DNA from 2 places in the Mesorhizobium sp. M0854 genome. Region 1 is predicted to be linked to the other one. Evidence: riboswitches for the same ligand, from Rfam matches in the RefSeq annotation. Region 1 holds a riboswitch; the other holds the start of a gene.
The links. A riboswitch is a leader RNA that binds a small molecule or an ion and turns the genes downstream of it on or off. The one in region 1 is predicted to bind thiamine pyrophosphate.

Region 1 (7,729 bases):
ACGGCTTCGCGCTTCTGGTCGAGCGTGGCGATCTCCAGATTTGTGCCGAGCCGCACCGTGCCCGCGTCCGGCTTCAATTCGCCGGTCAGCATCTTCAACAGCGTCGTCTTGCCGGCGCCGTTCGGCCCGACCAGACCGACGCGATCGCCGCGCTGGATTCGGGTCGAGAATCCCTTGACCACGGTCAGATCGCCAAAGGTCTTCTCGATGTTCCTGGCTTCGATCACCAGCTTGCCGGATTCGGCGGCGTCGCTGGCTGTCATCGTCGCCGCACCCTCGGCGCCGCGATGACCACGAAAGCGCTGGCGCATGGTCTGCAACTCACCGAGCCGGCGCATGTTGCGCTTGCGCCGCGCTGTCACGCCATAGCGCAGCCAGTGCTCCTCGCGCACGATCTGGCGACCGAGCTTGTGCTGCTCGCGCTCTTCCTCCTCCAGCACCGTGTCGCGCCATTCCTCGAAATAGCCAAAGCCCTTGTCGAGACGGCGGGTCTGGCCGCGGTCGAGCCAGATTGTGGCGCGTGACACGCGCTCGAGAAAACGGCGGTCATGCGAGATGACGACCAGTGCCGAGGAGGTGCGGGCAAGCTCCTCCTCCAGCCATTCGATGACCGAAAGGTCAAGATGATTGGTCGGCTCATCGAGGAGGAGAATGTCGGGCTCCGGCGCCATGACGCGGGCGAGGGCGGCGCGCCGCGCCTCGCCGCCGGAGAGGTCGTTCGGCCGTTCCTCGCCGGTCAGGCCGAGATGCTCCATCAGATAGGTGGCGCGGTAGGGATCGTCGGCCGGCCCGAGCCCCGCCTCGACATAGGCGCGGACAGTCGCAAAGCCGTCCATGTCGGGCATTTGCGGCAAGTAGCGCACGGTCGCCGAAGGCTGGCGGAAGACTTCGCCGTCCTGCGGTTCAATCAGCCCGGCGGCGATCTTGAGGAGCGTCGACTTGCCAGAGCCGTTGCGGCCAACCAGGGCGATCTTGTCGCCAGCAGAGGCCGTCAGGGCGGCACCGTCGAGCAGCGGCGTGCCGCCAAAGGTCAGCTTTATCCCGTCGAGATTGAGAAGCGGCGGCGCCATGTCAGCTTTCTGGGCTCAGCTTTCCGGAAGAGGGTAGGGATGCGCGAGCAGCAGCGCGCGGCCGCTGGCCAGCGCGATTTCGAGCCGGCCATTGACCTCGTTGGAAATGGTCAGCGACGAGCCGAACGCAACCTCGACATGGTCGAGCGGCCATTTGGCGCCGGTGACGCTCAGGCCGGCGAGATCGGAGAAGCCGAGCACCGAAAACAGCGTGCCGTCGGCATAGTCGAAGCCAGTCTTTCCCGGCAGCAAGGGAATGCCTTCCTGTACGCCACTGGTCAAAAGCACTTTCGTCCCGCCTTCCGCCAGCCGGACGCTCAGCGCCAGATGCAGGAAGATGTGGTCGGTACGTTTGCCGCCGAAGGCGCCTGCGAGCACAAGGCTGGTCGCACCGCGTTCGAGCGCGGCGGCGATAGCGAGTTCACCGTCGGTCTTGTCTTTTTCGGCAGGAAACACCTGCCGTGGCACGGCGGCCAGATCCTCCGGCAACTCGGCAGGCACGGAATCGAAATCGCCGACCCAGAGTTCCGGCCTCAGGCCCAGCATACGGGCATGGCCGATGCCGGCGTCGGCGGCGATGACGCGCGAGCCTTCGACCTGGCGGTCGAGCAGCGGTGTGCGGATGAGATCGCCGCCAAGCAGGATGGTGAATGTGCTCATATCTCGTGGCCCTTACCAGCCCTGCCCCGGAAACGGAAGATGAAACGGCAGACGAAACGGAAGGCTGGGCTTTGGATGCCCGGCAAACTTCCGCTTGCGCAGCACTTCGGCCGGGCCTATGTGTCGCAACGCTCTAACGGGGTGCCGGACGCGATTTTCGCGGACCGGCTGAGAGGCAAGACTGCCAACCCGCTGAACCTGATCCGGTTTGTACCGGCGGAGGGATTAGACGTTTCGGACAGCCCGACGCCTCAATTCCTTTCAACGCGAACGAAGGAGGCGCCGATGCGCAGTTTTTTCCATTCTCTTGTCTCAATTGTCCTGCTTGCGGCATCCGCGCTCGCCCTGCCAGGGCAGGCATCGGCACAGGATAGACTGACGGTCTATACCTATGAAAGCTTCACCGCCGATTGGGGTCCGGGACCGGCGGTGAAGAAGGCCTTCGAGGCCGAATGCAGTTGCGTCGTCGAATTCGTCTCGGTCGCCGACGGCGTGGCGCTGCTCAACCGTGTGAAGCTGGAAGGCGCCGCGACCAAGGCCGATATCGTACTTGGCCTCGATACCAACTTAACCGCCGACGCCAAGGCAACCGGCCTGTTTTCGCCGCACGGCGCCGTCTCGGGCGTCAATGTGCCGGGCGGCTGGAGCGACGATATTTTCGTGCCGTTCGACTATGGCTATTTCGCCGTCGTCTACGATACCGAAAAACTGAAGAGCCCGCCGAAGAGCCTCAGGGAATTGGTCGAGGGCGATGCCGGAGAGAAGATCGTCATCCAGGATCCGCGCACCTCGACGCCGGGCCTTGGCCTGCTGCTGTGGGTCAAATCGGTCTATGGCGACAAGGCGCCGGAAGCCTGGGCCAAACTCAAGGCGAAGGTGCTGACGGTAACGCCGGGCTGGAGCGAGGCCTACGGCCTGTTCACCAAGGGCGAGGCGCCGATGGTGCTGTCCTACACCACCTCGCCGGCCTACCACATGGTCGCCGAAAACACCGAGCGCTACCAGGCGGCGTCCTTCGAGGAGGGCGAATATCTGCAGATCGAGGTTGCGGGGATCACCACCAAGGGCGCGAAGAACCCGCTGGCGGAAAAGTTCATTGCCTTCATGACCGGACCGAAATTCCAGGATGTCATTCCCGAAACCAACTGGATGTTCCCGGCCGGCAAAACCGACAAGCCGCTCAACCCGGCGTTCGACAAGCTGGTCAAGCCGACCAAGACCCTGCTGTTCAGCCCGGAAGACGTCGCGGCCAACCGCAAGGCCTGGGTCGATGAGTGGCTTGCGGCGATGAGCAGGTAGGGCTCAAGCCTCGTCGGATGTTTGCGCCAAGCCACCCCCCTCCGGCCTGCCGGCCATCTCCCCCTCAAGGGGGGAGATTGGCAGCTTCATTGCTGGCTCTTCCTTGGCAACGTTGGAGTGAGGCGAACGCGTGGGTGACACCCGATCTCCCCCCTCGTGGGGGAGATGTCCGGCAGGACAGAGGGGGGCGCGAAGGAACGCTGTCCTCGCTAAGAATCTCGAATCTGGTGGTCTAGCGTGCAACGCGCGGTATCATTGGACTCCCGCGTCACTGCCGGCATCGTCGCGCTCGCCGCCATCGCGCTGCTGATCGGCGGTGCATTCGCCGGGCTCGTCGTCGAAGCCACACGCGACCTGTCCGGCGCCGCCTCCGCTTTCGATTCCTATCTCTTGCGCGTCGTCCGTTTCACGCTCTGGCAGGCTCTGCTGTCGACCCTGCTCTCCGTTGCACCGGCGCTGTTCGTCGCGCGCGCCCTGTCGCGGCATCCGCGTTTTTTCGGGCGAGGCTTCATCCTCCAGCTTTTCGCCGTGCCACTGGCGCTGCCGGCCATTGTTGCCGCCCTCGGTGTCTTGGCGCTCTATGGCCGCGCCGGCTATTTCGCCGGCACGCTGGGCGCGCTAGGCGGCCAGAGCTGGCCCGGCATCTATGGCTTGTCGGGCATACTCGCCGCCCATGTCTTCTTCAACCTGCCGCTGGCGACGCGGCTGTTCCTGGAGGCGTTGCAGACCGTGCCGGCTAACCAATGGCGGCTGGCGAGCCAGCTTGGCATGGGGGCTGCGCCGGCCTTCCGGCTGATCGAATGGCCGCCGCTGCGTGCGGCCTTGCCCGGCGTTGCCGGGCTCGTTTTCATGCTGTGCATCACCTCCTTCACCATCGTGCTTACGCTCGGTGGCGGGCCGCGCGCGACGACGCTCGAGGTTGCCATCTACCAGGCGCTGCGTTTCGACTTCGACCCGGCGCGGGCGGTGACGCTGACCCTGCTGCAGATTGCCCTGACCTTCGTCGTCGTGCTGGCACTGACGCGGCTTGGCGCCAATATGACCGGCGACGCCAATCTGCCGGTGGCGCCGCGCCGGTATTTTTCAGCCGGTGCGGCCGAGACCGTGCTGAACGCGCTGGCGATCGGGCTCGCACTGCTGTTTGTCGCCGGGCCGATGGCGGCCACGCTGGCAGCCGGGCTTGGCGCCGATCTCGGCCGCCTGGCCGGCGAGAGCGCGGTGCGGCAAGCGACGGCGACCAGTGCCGTGCTCTCCCTCCTGTCGGCGCTGCTCTCTGTGGCGTTGTCGCTGTCGCTGGTGATGGCGCGCCGGGCGCTGGCGCTCACCCGGCGGAGCGGCAGGAGGACGCTGCTCGAACACCTGGCCGACACCGGTGCGGGGTTCGTCCTGGTGGTGCCGCCCATCGTCATCGGTGCCGGCTGGTTCTTGCTCCTGCGCACCGTCGGCGATGTCTTTGCGATCGCCCCTGTCATGGTCGTTGCGGTCAATGCGGTGATGGCGATGCCGTTCGCCATCCGCGCCATCCGCCCTGCCTATGACGCAGCGAGCGAACGCCACGAACGGCTCTGCGCACAGCTTGGCATCTCGGGCTGGAACCGGTTGCGGCTGGTCGATTGGCCGTCGCTGCGGCGGCCGCTCGCCACCGGCTTCGCGTTCGCCATGGCGCTGTCGCTCGGCGATCTCGGCGTCATTGCGCTGTTCGGCAGCGATTCCGTGCAGACCTTGCCCTATCTGCTGCTGGCGCGCATGGGCAGTTACCGCACCGAGGATGCCGCCGGCCTGGCGCTGCTGCTCGGCCTTGTCTGCCTGGCGCTGGTGTTGGCCGCGGACTGGCTGGGAAGGAGGGAGAAATCATGATGCCGATCAGCCCGGAACGGTCCATTTCGGTGGAAAAAGGCGCGGCCGTGCGGCTCGATAATGTCTCGTTCAGCTATGGTGAAACGCCGCTTATATTCGATGTCGATTTCCCGGCGTCGGAAATCACCGCCATCATGGGGCCGAGCGGTTCGGGAAAGTCGACGCTGCTCAATCTGGTGGCCGGCTTCGAGACGCCGCGGTCGGGCCGCGTGCTGATCGGCGGCGCCGACGTCAGCACTGCGCCGCCATCAGCGCGGCCGGTATCGATGGTGTTCCAGGAAAACAACCTGTTTGCCCATCTGTCCCTCGAGCAGAATGTCGGGCTCGGCCGCTCGCCTTCGCTCAGGCTGAGCGAGGCTGACCGCGCCGCAATCGCCGCAGCGCTGAAGCGCGTCGGCCTTGCCGGCAAGGAAAGCCGGCTGCCGCGCGAACTCTCCGGCGGCGAGCGGCAGCGCGTCGCGCTCGCCCGGGTCCTGGTGCGCGACCGGCCGGTGCTGTTGCTCGACGAGCCGTTCGCTTCGCTCGGACCGGCACTGCGCGACGACATGCTCGACCTGGTGGCCGACGTCCATTCGGAGCAGCGCATGACGGTGTTATTCGTCACGCACCAGCCGGACGATGCGCGCCGTATCGGCCAAAACATGGTTTTCCTGGATGGTGGCACGGTTGCCGCGACGGGCACCGCGGCCGATTTTTTCGTCGGGGCTGGACCGGAGGCATTCCGACGCTATATCGGCTCGGGTCCGTTTGCGGCTGGATCACGAGATGTTGCCCGGAAGCGGACATAATTTATGGTCAAACCGGCGGAAGGCGAAGCGGCGCTTGCTTGCCATGGTCGAGGTAGTGTGGCTAGGTCCGCCAGGAGCTGGTCCGGCCTAGACCGTGATTTGCCCTTGCTGCCTCGTATCTGTCGGACGCACGAAGGACGCCGTAGCACTTGATTTGCGCGTGATGCTTTCCGGAAATCGCGCCCGATTTTCGCGGTCACGTGCCAGGACTTGAAAGGAAGCCGATCTGCCGACCGGCATCGACAATCGGAGGGTGAAACCGCTGGCGCGCTTTCTGGCGCTGGCCGGTCTTGCCGTGGCGCTGGCAAGCTGCCAGATGTTCACGCCTCCCGACGTGCAGGAATCAGGCTTTCAGCCCTCAGACAAGCCGATCACGGTCGACAATGTCGCCGCCAACGGCAAGCTCGCTCAACTGGCGAAGGCGCAGCACCCGCGCATCCTCGCCACCTATGGCGGCGAGTATTCCGACCCCAAGCTCGAGCGCATGGTGGCCAAGATCGTCGGCAGACTGACCGTGGTGTCGGCCAACCCAACCCAGACCTACCGCATCACCATCCTCAACTCGCCCAACGTCAATGCCTTCGCGCTGCCGGGCGGTTATCTCTACATCACCCGCGGGCTGCTGGCGCTGGCCAACGATTCCGCCGAGCTGGCCGCCGTCATTGCGCATGAGATGGGCCACGTTACAGCCAACCACGGCCTGCAGCGCCAGCAGCTGGAAGCCGAAGAGGGGTTGGCGACCAAGGTCGTTTCGGACGTGCTCGGCGACAACCCGACGGCCAAGGCGGCGCTGATCCGCGGCAAGCTGAGGCTGGCCCAGTTCTCGCGCAATCAGGAGCTGGAGGCGGACGCCATCGGCATCAAGTCGATCGGCGAAGCCGGTTTCGACCCCTACGCCGCCGGCCGCTTCCTGCAGTCGATGTCGGCCTATACCGATTTCCGCTCGATCAGCGGCGCCACCGACGCCAGCCTCGACTTCCTGGCGACGCACCCCAACACGCCGCAGCGTATCGATCTCGCGCAGCGCCACGCCCGCCAGTTCGGCGCGCCTGGTGTCGGGTCGCGCGACCGCGATTCATTTCTTGCCGGCGTAGACGGGCTGCTTTACGGCGACACGCCGGAGGAAGGCTACGTGCGCGGCGAAACCTTCCTGCACCCTGGCCTCGGTGTGTCGTTCTCGGTGCCCAACGGTTTCGTCATCGACAATTCGGCGGCGGCGGTGACGGCCACAGGCCCGGGCGACATGGCAATCCGCTTCGACGGCGTTTCGATCGACAAGGACCGCTCGCTGACCGACTACATCCGCAGCGGCTGGGTTGCCGGCCTCGACGACAGCAGCGTGCGCCAGGAGACGATCAACGGCAACGAAGCGGCAACCGCGCATGCCGGCGCCGATGGCTGGCAATTCGACATTGCGGTGATCCGCGCCGGCGGCCAGGTCTACCGCTTGCTGACTGCTGCACCGTCGGCCAGCACCTCGCTGAGCACGGTGGCGCGCTCGGTCAGCGGCTCGTTCCGCATCCTGAGTGCTGCCGAGAAGGCGGCGTTGAAGCCGCTGCGTATCCGCATCGTCACGGTGCAGCCCGGCCAGACAATGGGCTCCCTGGCCGCGCAGATGGTCGGCGTCGACCGCAAGCTGGATTTGTTCAGGGTGCTCAACGCGCTGTCGCCGGGTGCCGCGGTTTCGGCCGGCGACAAGGTCAAGATCGTCACCGACAAATAGCAGGCGACGCGATTCAGGCTGCGAGAAATTCCGGATTCTGCTTTACCAGCGCCACCTTGAGCTTTTCCATGGCGCGCGCCTCGATCTGCCGGACACGTTCCTTGGAGATGCCGAGCGTCTCGCCGAGCGCTTCGAGCGTCGCGCCCTCGTCGCTCAGCCGGCGTTCCTCGATAATCCTGAGCTCGCGCGCATTGAGAGCGCCGAGTGCCGTCTTCAGCCACACCGAGCGGCGTTCGACGTCGATCGTATCGCCGACGACCTCATCGGGCAGCGGGTCATCCGAAACCAGGAACTCCATCCGCTCGGTTGCGCCCGCATCGTCGGCTAGCGGC
Region 2 (7,729 bases), on a different contig from region 1:
ACATTTGACCTACCGCTGCTGCGTTTCCGCTGTTGAAGGCGTCCATGAATTTTACCAACGCCGCTTCGATGTCCTCACGAGCCGAGTGGGCGGCCGCAGACAATGCAGACGAAAAAAGCAGCACAGCAGCAAATGCAAATGACTGAACCAGTCTCATTTCGTCCTCCCTTGCGTGCCCGACATGCCCACCCGATGAATAGCGCCGACCCGAGGGCGCCGCGGCGCGTTCGATGGCCGGGCGCGGATTATATTAGACTTATCTGATATGACGGCGCAAGCGCAACTGCGACCCTCTGAATGACCAGCGTAGCAGCTGTCGGAGAGCTTCAAAGCGGCGGCTACCGCCTCACTGCCCTCCTCGTCTCGACGAAAGAGTTCGTTCGAATGATGCTTTTCCGTGGCTTTGCTCGCAAGTTTTCGTCAGCCAGCACAGGGCCTCCTCTTACGGTCGCTGGTCGTCAAGGCCCAGCGGCCACTAGCTGACAGTCCCCCCCGTAGCCAAGCCGCTGGGCCCCTCGACGTGGGGAACGAGCATTGGAGACGATGTCGCGCTTTCCGTTACAGCCCGAAGGCGGGTGACAGATGACCGCGTCAGCCTCTCCACTCCGAGCTGCGATTTCACGCATTCGATCAGGCACAGCTCTCTCGGGCACCAAGCATGAGTCAGCTCCCGAATGAGCAGGTGCCGCCCAGTTCGGCTTCGGCCCTTGCGCGCGCAAAGTATTGGGCGAGATCGATCGGCAGTCCGATCGGCAAATTGGGGCAGCGATGGCGAGAATGAATGCCAGGAACTTCCCTTCGGTGCCGCTTCGTCGATCTGTTTGCCGAGAAGACGCGCGCTGCGTGCCGCCCCCCATACCGCAGAGAACTCACTTCAGGTCACACACACACGACGCCACCGAGATCCTGCATCACTTTTCTACTCCGACGCCGCCACGTCACCAAGATCAGTCGCGAGCGTGATCGCGGCTATCAAATCGGGATCGCGCACCGGAGTGCTCTATGAGTGAGCCCCGAACGGCGCGCTCGAGCAATCCGGCTCGACGTAAGGCGGGCCATCCGTGCCGGCCTCGTGACTAAGACGGGCGAATGGCGGTTCCTGGACTCACCTTTTTGGTCTGAAGTCGCTTCCTTGAGCCGGTGGCGGAGTTCTTGCTTGATCGACCTCAGCACTATTTTGGAATCGGTTTTCGGAAAATTTGTCTTGTGGCATCAATTTTCATGGGATAGGATCATTTTTCATAGGTTTTGCCGACTAAACCAAAATTCAATGGAAGGATTCGCGTTTCATGCCTGCGGTGCAACAGCACCAATTTTCAGGTCCTGTTACCGTTTTTCAGGAAATCCGCCTTCCTGAAACGGCGACCCCGGCCGGGTACAGCGCCCTGATCGGAGCCTACAGGCTCGCCGCGCCCTTGCCCCGTAGGTTGTTCGCCACTGGCGAGCATCATCGCATTACCGAACGGGATGGCTGGCGGATCATGACCCCCCGCCATGCCCCAAATCCTACCCTCGAAGGCCACCTGACCTTTGCGCTCAAGTACGAGGGACTGGACCTTGCCGTCCTCAAGCGGCTGTTCCAAGTGACCGGTCCCGCGCCGATCGAGGCGCTGGTCCGTGAAAGCCCGACCGGCAGTTATGCCCGCCGCATCTGGTTTTTATATGAATGGCTGAGGGACGCGCGTATCGATCTGCCGGACGCGGAGGCCGGACGATACATTCCGGTTGTCGATCCCGAGCTGCAGTGGCCCGGACCCGACAAGACCGCTTCGCGCTATCGCGTAAGGGACAATCTCCCGGGCACGCGTGAGTTCTGCCCTCTGGTGTTCCGCACCAAGATTCTCGAAAAATTCATCGGCCTTGAACTACCGCGGCGCGCGGAGGCAATCGTAGCGGACGTGCCGCGCGACCTCCTTGCTCGGACCGCCGCCTTTCTTTTGCTCAAAGACTCGCGATCAAGCTATGCGATCGAGGGCGAGCACCCGCCGCAAGATCGCATCCAGCGCTGGGGCCGCGCCATCGGCGAAGCCGGCCGCTGGCCGATCGATCGCGATGAGCTGCTGCGTCTGCAAAGAATTGTACTTGGTGACGCTCGTTTCGTAAGACTTGGCTTCCGAAAAGAAGGAGGTTTCGTCGGTGAGCATGATCGAGACAACGGTACGCCCTTGCCCGATCACATCAGCGCTCGGCCCGAGGACCTGCCGCGGCTAATCGATGGAATGGCGGCGTTCGATCAGGGCCCCGCGCAAAAGCTTGATGCAGTCGTAGCCGCCGCAATCCTCGCCTTCGGCTTTGTCTATATTCACCCGTTCGAGGACGGAAACGGCCGCATTCACCGCTACCTAATCCACCACGTCCTTGCCATGCGCGGCTTCAATCCGCCGGGAGTGGTCTTTCCCGTCTCGGCCGCGATCCTGGACCAGATCAACGAGTACAGGGGCGTGCTCGAGAGCTATTCGCAGCGCCTTCTGCCGTTGGTGGAATGGGAACCGACGCCGCAATTCAACGTCCGGGTGCTGAATGACACCGGTGATTTCTACCGGTTCTTCGATGCAACCCCGCACGCCGAATTCCTCTATGCTTGCGTTCAGCGGACGATCGAACGGGACCTTCCCGAGGAAACCGCATTTCTGCAGCGCTACGATCAGTTCCGGCAGCAGGTGGACGCCTTTATCGACATGCCCGAGCGGTTGACCGATCTGCTCTTCCGTTTTCTTCACCAGAATGATGGCCATCTATCGAACCGCGCGCGCGAGAAGGAATTCGCCGCGCTGACCAGTGACGAGGCAGGAAGAATCGAGGCGATCTACGCGCAAACCTTTGGTGCCCATTGAAGGTGTGATCATCAGGATCGATTTTTAGTCCGACGCTTTGCGATTCCCTTGTCCTTGCCTTCATCTCCGACGCTTGACTTGTCGCCGAGACATGCACGATTTTTTCCGCACGGTCTGACCGGCCGCCGATCAGCCGCGGCCAGAACGCGCTTGACAAACCGGAGCCGTCCCGTCCAACCTCACGCATTCACCAGGGGAGTCCCGGCAAGGGGCTGAGATACTGCTGGCATTCGCGGCGCAGTGACCCGTTGAACCTGATCCAGTTCATACTGGCGTAGGGACGGTGCAAGCGCTTTGCGGGAGTTTACGCCCGAGGTCCTGTTTCGGCAGGTCGACAGAAGCGTCTTTTCATCCTTCCGGCACAGAACTGGGTCTCCAATGCAACGAGCAAAGGAGCCTCAAGATGAATGCCCTCACCCCCGCCGTCTCGACGGGACCGCTGCCTGCCTCGCGCAAAATCCACAAATCCGGTACCATCCACCCGCAGCTCAGGGTGCCGATGCGCGAAATCTCCGTCCATCCGACGGCAGGCGAGCCGCCGGTGACCGCTTACGATCCGTCCGGCCCCTATACCGACCCGACTGTCGAAACCAGCATCGAAAACGGCCTTGCACGGCTTCGCCATGAATGGGTCACCGCGCGCGGCGATGTCGAAGCCTATGACGGCCGCCACGTCCGGCCAGAAGACAATGGGTTTGCGGCAGGCGAGCGCCTAACACCGGAATTTCCAGTCCGCAACCGGCCACTCCGGGCCCAGACCGGCAAGGCGGTGACACAGCTTGCCTATGCGCGCGCTGGCATCATCACGCCCGAAATGGAGTTCGTCGCCATCCGCGAGAACCTTGGTCGCGAGATCCTGCACGGCAAGCTTGAGCGCGACGGCGAGGCCTTCGGCGCGGCGATCCCCGACTTCGTCACGCCTGAATTCGTCCGCCACGAGGTGGCGCGCGGACGCGCGATCATTCCCGCCAACATCAATCATCCCGAGAGCGAACCGATGATCATCGGCCGCAATTTCCTGGTCAAGATCAACGCCAATATCGGTAACTCCGCCGTCACATCGTCGATGGCTGAAGAGGTCGAAAAGATGGTGTGGGCGATCCGCTGGGGCGCCGACACGGTGATGGATCTGTCGACCGGCCGCAACATCCACAACATCCGCGAATGGATCGTCCGCAACTCGCCGGTGCCGATCGGCACGGTGCCGCTCTACCAGGCGCTCGAGAAAGTCGGCGGCATTGCCGAGGATCTTACCTGGAAGGTTTACCGCGACACGCTGATCGAACAGGCCGAACAGGGCGTCGACTATTTCACCATCCACGCCGGCGTGCGGCTGCATTACATCCCGCTGACCGTTGACCGGGTCACGGGTATCGTCTCGCGCGGCGGCTCGATCATGGCAAAATGGTGCCTGCACCATCACCGGGAAAGCTTCCTCTACGAGCACTTTGCGGAGATCTGCGACATCTGCCGCGCTTATGACGTCTCCTTCTCGCTCGGCGACGGCCTTCGTCCCGGCTCGATTGCCGATGCCAACGACGCGGCGCAATTCGCCGAGCTGGAAACGCTCGGCGAGCTGACGCAGATCGCCTGGGCGAAAGATTGCCAGGTGATGATCGAGGGGCCCGGCCACGTGCCGATGCACAAGATCAAGGCGAACATGGACAAGCAGCTCGCCGTCTGTGGCGAGGCGCCGTTCTATACGCTTGGACCGCTGACGACCGACATCGCGCCGGGCTACGACCACATCACTTCCGGCATCGGCGCGGCGATGATCGGCTGGTTCGGAACGGCCATGCTCTGCTACGTCACGCCCAAGGAGCATCTCGGCCTTCCCGACCGCGATGACGTCAAGACCGGCGTGATCACCTACAAGATCGCAGCGCACGCGGCCGACCTGGCGAAGGGCCACCCGGCGGCGAAAGTCAGGGATGACGCCCTTTCCCGCGCGCGCTTTGAGTTCCGTTGGGAGGACCAGTTCAACCTGTCGCTCGACCCCGAAACCGCACGGTCCTTCCACGACCAGACCTTGCCCAAGGAGGCGCACAAGCTGGCGCATTTCTGCTCGATGTGCGGACCGAAATTCTGCTCGATGCGTATCTCTCACGACATCCGCGCCGAGGCACAGAAAGAGGGCATGGCGGCGATGGCGGCGAAATACCGCGAGGGCGGCGATCTCTACGTGCCAGCGGACGAGACCGTCGCACCGCTCACGCCTCAGCCAGGTAAGCCGTCATGAAGGTGCTGATAAAGGGGGCCGGCGTCGCCGGCCTCACCGCCGCCTTCGAACTCGCCGCCCGCGGCGCGACGGTCACGGTCGCCGAGATCCGGCATGGCCTTGGAGGCAATGCGTCGTGGTTCGCCGGCGGCATGCTGGCGCCATGGTGCGAGCGTGAAAGCGCCGAGCAGCCGGTGCTGGACCTTGGACGTGACGCTGCCGACTGGTGGGATGCGGTGCTGCCGGGTCAGGTGACACGGGGCGGAACACTTGTCGTGGCCGCCCCGCGTGATGCCGGCGAGCTCGACCGCCTCGCCAGCCGCACGTCGGGCCATCGGCGTGTCGACGAAGACGAAATTGCGCTCCTGGAGCCCGACTTAGCCGGCCGCTTTCGCCGCGGATTGCTCTTTCCCGATGAGGGCCATCTCGATCCGCGCCAGGCGATGGCAGCACTTCATGACAAGCTCGCAGCCATGGGTGTCAAATTCCACTTCGGCACCGACGCCCGGCATGTTTCCGGTTTCGATCGTCAGATCGATTGCACGGGAATGGCAGCCGCCGATGACAGGCTTCGCGGCGTTCGCGGCGAAATGCTGATCCTAAACACGCCAGACTTCTCGCTGTCGCGCCCGGTCCGGTTGCTGCATCCGCGCTTTCCGCTCTATGCGGTACCGCGTGCCGACGCCCAGTTCATGATCGGTGCGACGATGATTGAAAGCCGGTCCGCCAGACCGGTCACGGCGCGCTCCATGATGGAGCTTCTGGGTACCGCCTATGCCCTCCATCCGGCCTTTGGCGAGGCCGAGATCGTTGAAACCGGTGTCGGCGTCCGTCCAGCCTTTCCCGACAATCTGCCGCGCGTCGAAATGAGCGGAGACACCGTCGCGATCAACGGGCTCTATCGCCATGGCTTTCTTCTCGCCCCCGCCATGGCGCGCCTGGCGGGCGAAATTGTCTTCAATCACGACAAACCCGTGGAGCTTGCTCATGAAACTGATGGTCAACGGCAAAGTGCATGAGGTTGCCGCCACCACGCTGGCCGAGCTGCTTGCCGCGCTTGACTATGAGGGCGATTGGCTCGCGACCGCCGTCAACAACGACCTCGTGCACAAAGCCAGCCGGGCCGAATTCCAATTGAACGACGGCGACCGGATCGAAATCCTCTCGCCCATGCAGGGAGGCTAGCATGTTCGATCTTCTCGGGACGACGCTGCCCTCCCGCCTGCTTCTCGGCACCGCTCAATATCCTTCGCCGGCCATCCTTGCCGATGCAGTCAGGGCATCGGGCACCTCGGTGGTGACCGTCTCGTTGCGCCGTGAAATGGCAGGCGGCAGGGCTGGCGAAAAATTCTGGTCGTTGATCCGGTCGCTTGGTGTCAGAATCCTGCCCAACACTGCTGGCTGCCACTCCGTCAACGAAGCGGTCACGACCGCACAAATGGCGCGCGAAGTCTTCGGCACGCCCTGGATCAAGCTCGAAGTGATCGGCAACCACGACACGCTGCAGCCGGACGTGTTCGGTCTGCTCGAAGCCGCCCGCATCCTGTGCGAGGACGGTTTTGCGGTGTTCCCGTATACTACCGACGACCTTGTCGTCGCCGAGCGGCTGCTTGCGGCGGGCTGCAAGGTCTTGATGCCCTGGTGCGCACCGATCGGTTCCGCCCTTGGGCCGGTCAACATCATGGCGCTGCGCTCGATGCGCGGACATTTCCCTGATGTCCCGCTGATCGTGGATGCTGGTCTCGGACGGCCATCGCACGCGGCAACAGTCATGGAGTTCGGCTTTGATGCCGTGCTCCTGAACACAGCGGTCGCCAAGGCGGCCGATCCGGTCGGCATGGCGCGTGCGTTCGGCAAGGCGGTCGACGCCGGTCGAGAAGCTTTCAGCTCGGGGATGCTCGAACCCCGCGACGTCGCGGTGCCATCGACACCAACATTCGGCAGGGCGGTTTTCTCATGAAGCTCGATCCCTTCTACCTGATCGTCGACAGCGCCGCCTGGATCGAACGGCTGGTGCCACTTGGCGTCAAGCTGGTTCAGTTGCGCATCAAGGATAGGGACGAGGCCACGCTGCGGACGGAAATCCGCCGCGCGAACGGCGTCTGCGCGGTCCATGGTTGCCAACTGATCGTCAACGATTATTGGCGGCTCGCCATTGAGGAAGGCTGCGACTTCGTCCATCTCGGCCAAGAGGATTTGGCTGCGGCCGACCTGCTGGCGATTAAGTACGCCGGATTGAAGCTCGGGCTCAGCACGCACGATCATCTCGAACTGGAAACGGCCATCGCTGCCGAGCCCGACTATATCGCGCTCGGCCCCATCTATCCCACTATCCTGAAGCAGATGAAATGGGCGCCGCAAGGGCTCGAGCGGATCAGCGAGTGGAAGCATCGAGTGGCGCCGATCCCATTGGTCTCCATCGGCGGCCTCAACCCCGACCGGCTCGACGGTGTCTTCGAGGCTGGTGCGGACAGCGCGGCGGTGGTCACCGACATCACGTTGAATGCCGATCCCGAAGCGCGCACGCGAGAATGGATCGAAAAGACAAAGCCATGGCGCTGAGGCGAGAACCGCATGTGCTCGTGGTCGGCGGATCAGACCCCAGCGGTGGGGCTGGAATTGCACGTGATATCGAGACGATCTCTTCCATTGGCGTGCGCACCTGCCTGGCTGTCAC

Region 2: another riboswitch for thiamine pyrophosphate. It lies ahead of thiC (phosphomethylpyrimidine synthase ThiC); the one in region 1 lies ahead of thiB (thiamine ABC transporter substrate binding subunit).

Annotation. Positions count from the first base shown of each region.
Region 1 is NZ_JAMYOL010000007.1:154,103-161,831, forward strand. Features, by position in the region: gene NKH99_RS14235 (ABC-F family ATP-binding cassette domain-containing protein) at 1-1,070, opposite strand, end outside; gene NKH99_RS14240 (thiamine diphosphokinase) at 1,086-1,730, opposite strand; TPP riboswitch at 1,858-1,972, shown strand; gene thiB (thiamine ABC transporter substrate binding subunit) at 2,016-3,029, shown strand; gene thiP (thiamine/thiamine pyrophosphate ABC transporter permease) at 3,267-4,886, shown strand; gene thiQ (thiamine ABC transporter ATP-binding protein) at 4,883-5,674, shown strand; gene NKH99_RS14260 (M48 family metalloprotease) at 5,928-7,397, shown strand; gene NKH99_RS14265 (RNA polymerase factor sigma-32) at 7,411-7,729, opposite strand, start outside.
Region 2 is NZ_JAMYOL010000008.1:214,527-222,255, forward strand. Features, by position in the region: gene NKH99_RS15815 (YybH family protein) at 1-157, opposite strand, end outside; gene NKH99_RS15820 (Fic family protein) at 1,290-2,834, shown strand; TPP riboswitch at 3,017-3,133, shown strand; gene thiC (phosphomethylpyrimidine synthase ThiC) at 3,238-5,073, shown strand; gene thiO (glycine oxidase ThiO) at 5,070-6,071, shown strand; gene thiS (sulfur carrier protein ThiS) at 6,040-6,237, shown strand; gene NKH99_RS15840 (thiazole synthase) at 6,239-7,012, shown strand; gene NKH99_RS15845 (thiamine phosphate synthase) at 7,009-7,614, shown strand; gene NKH99_RS15850 (hydroxymethylpyrimidine/phosphomethylpyrimidine kinase) at 7,605-7,729, shown strand, end outside.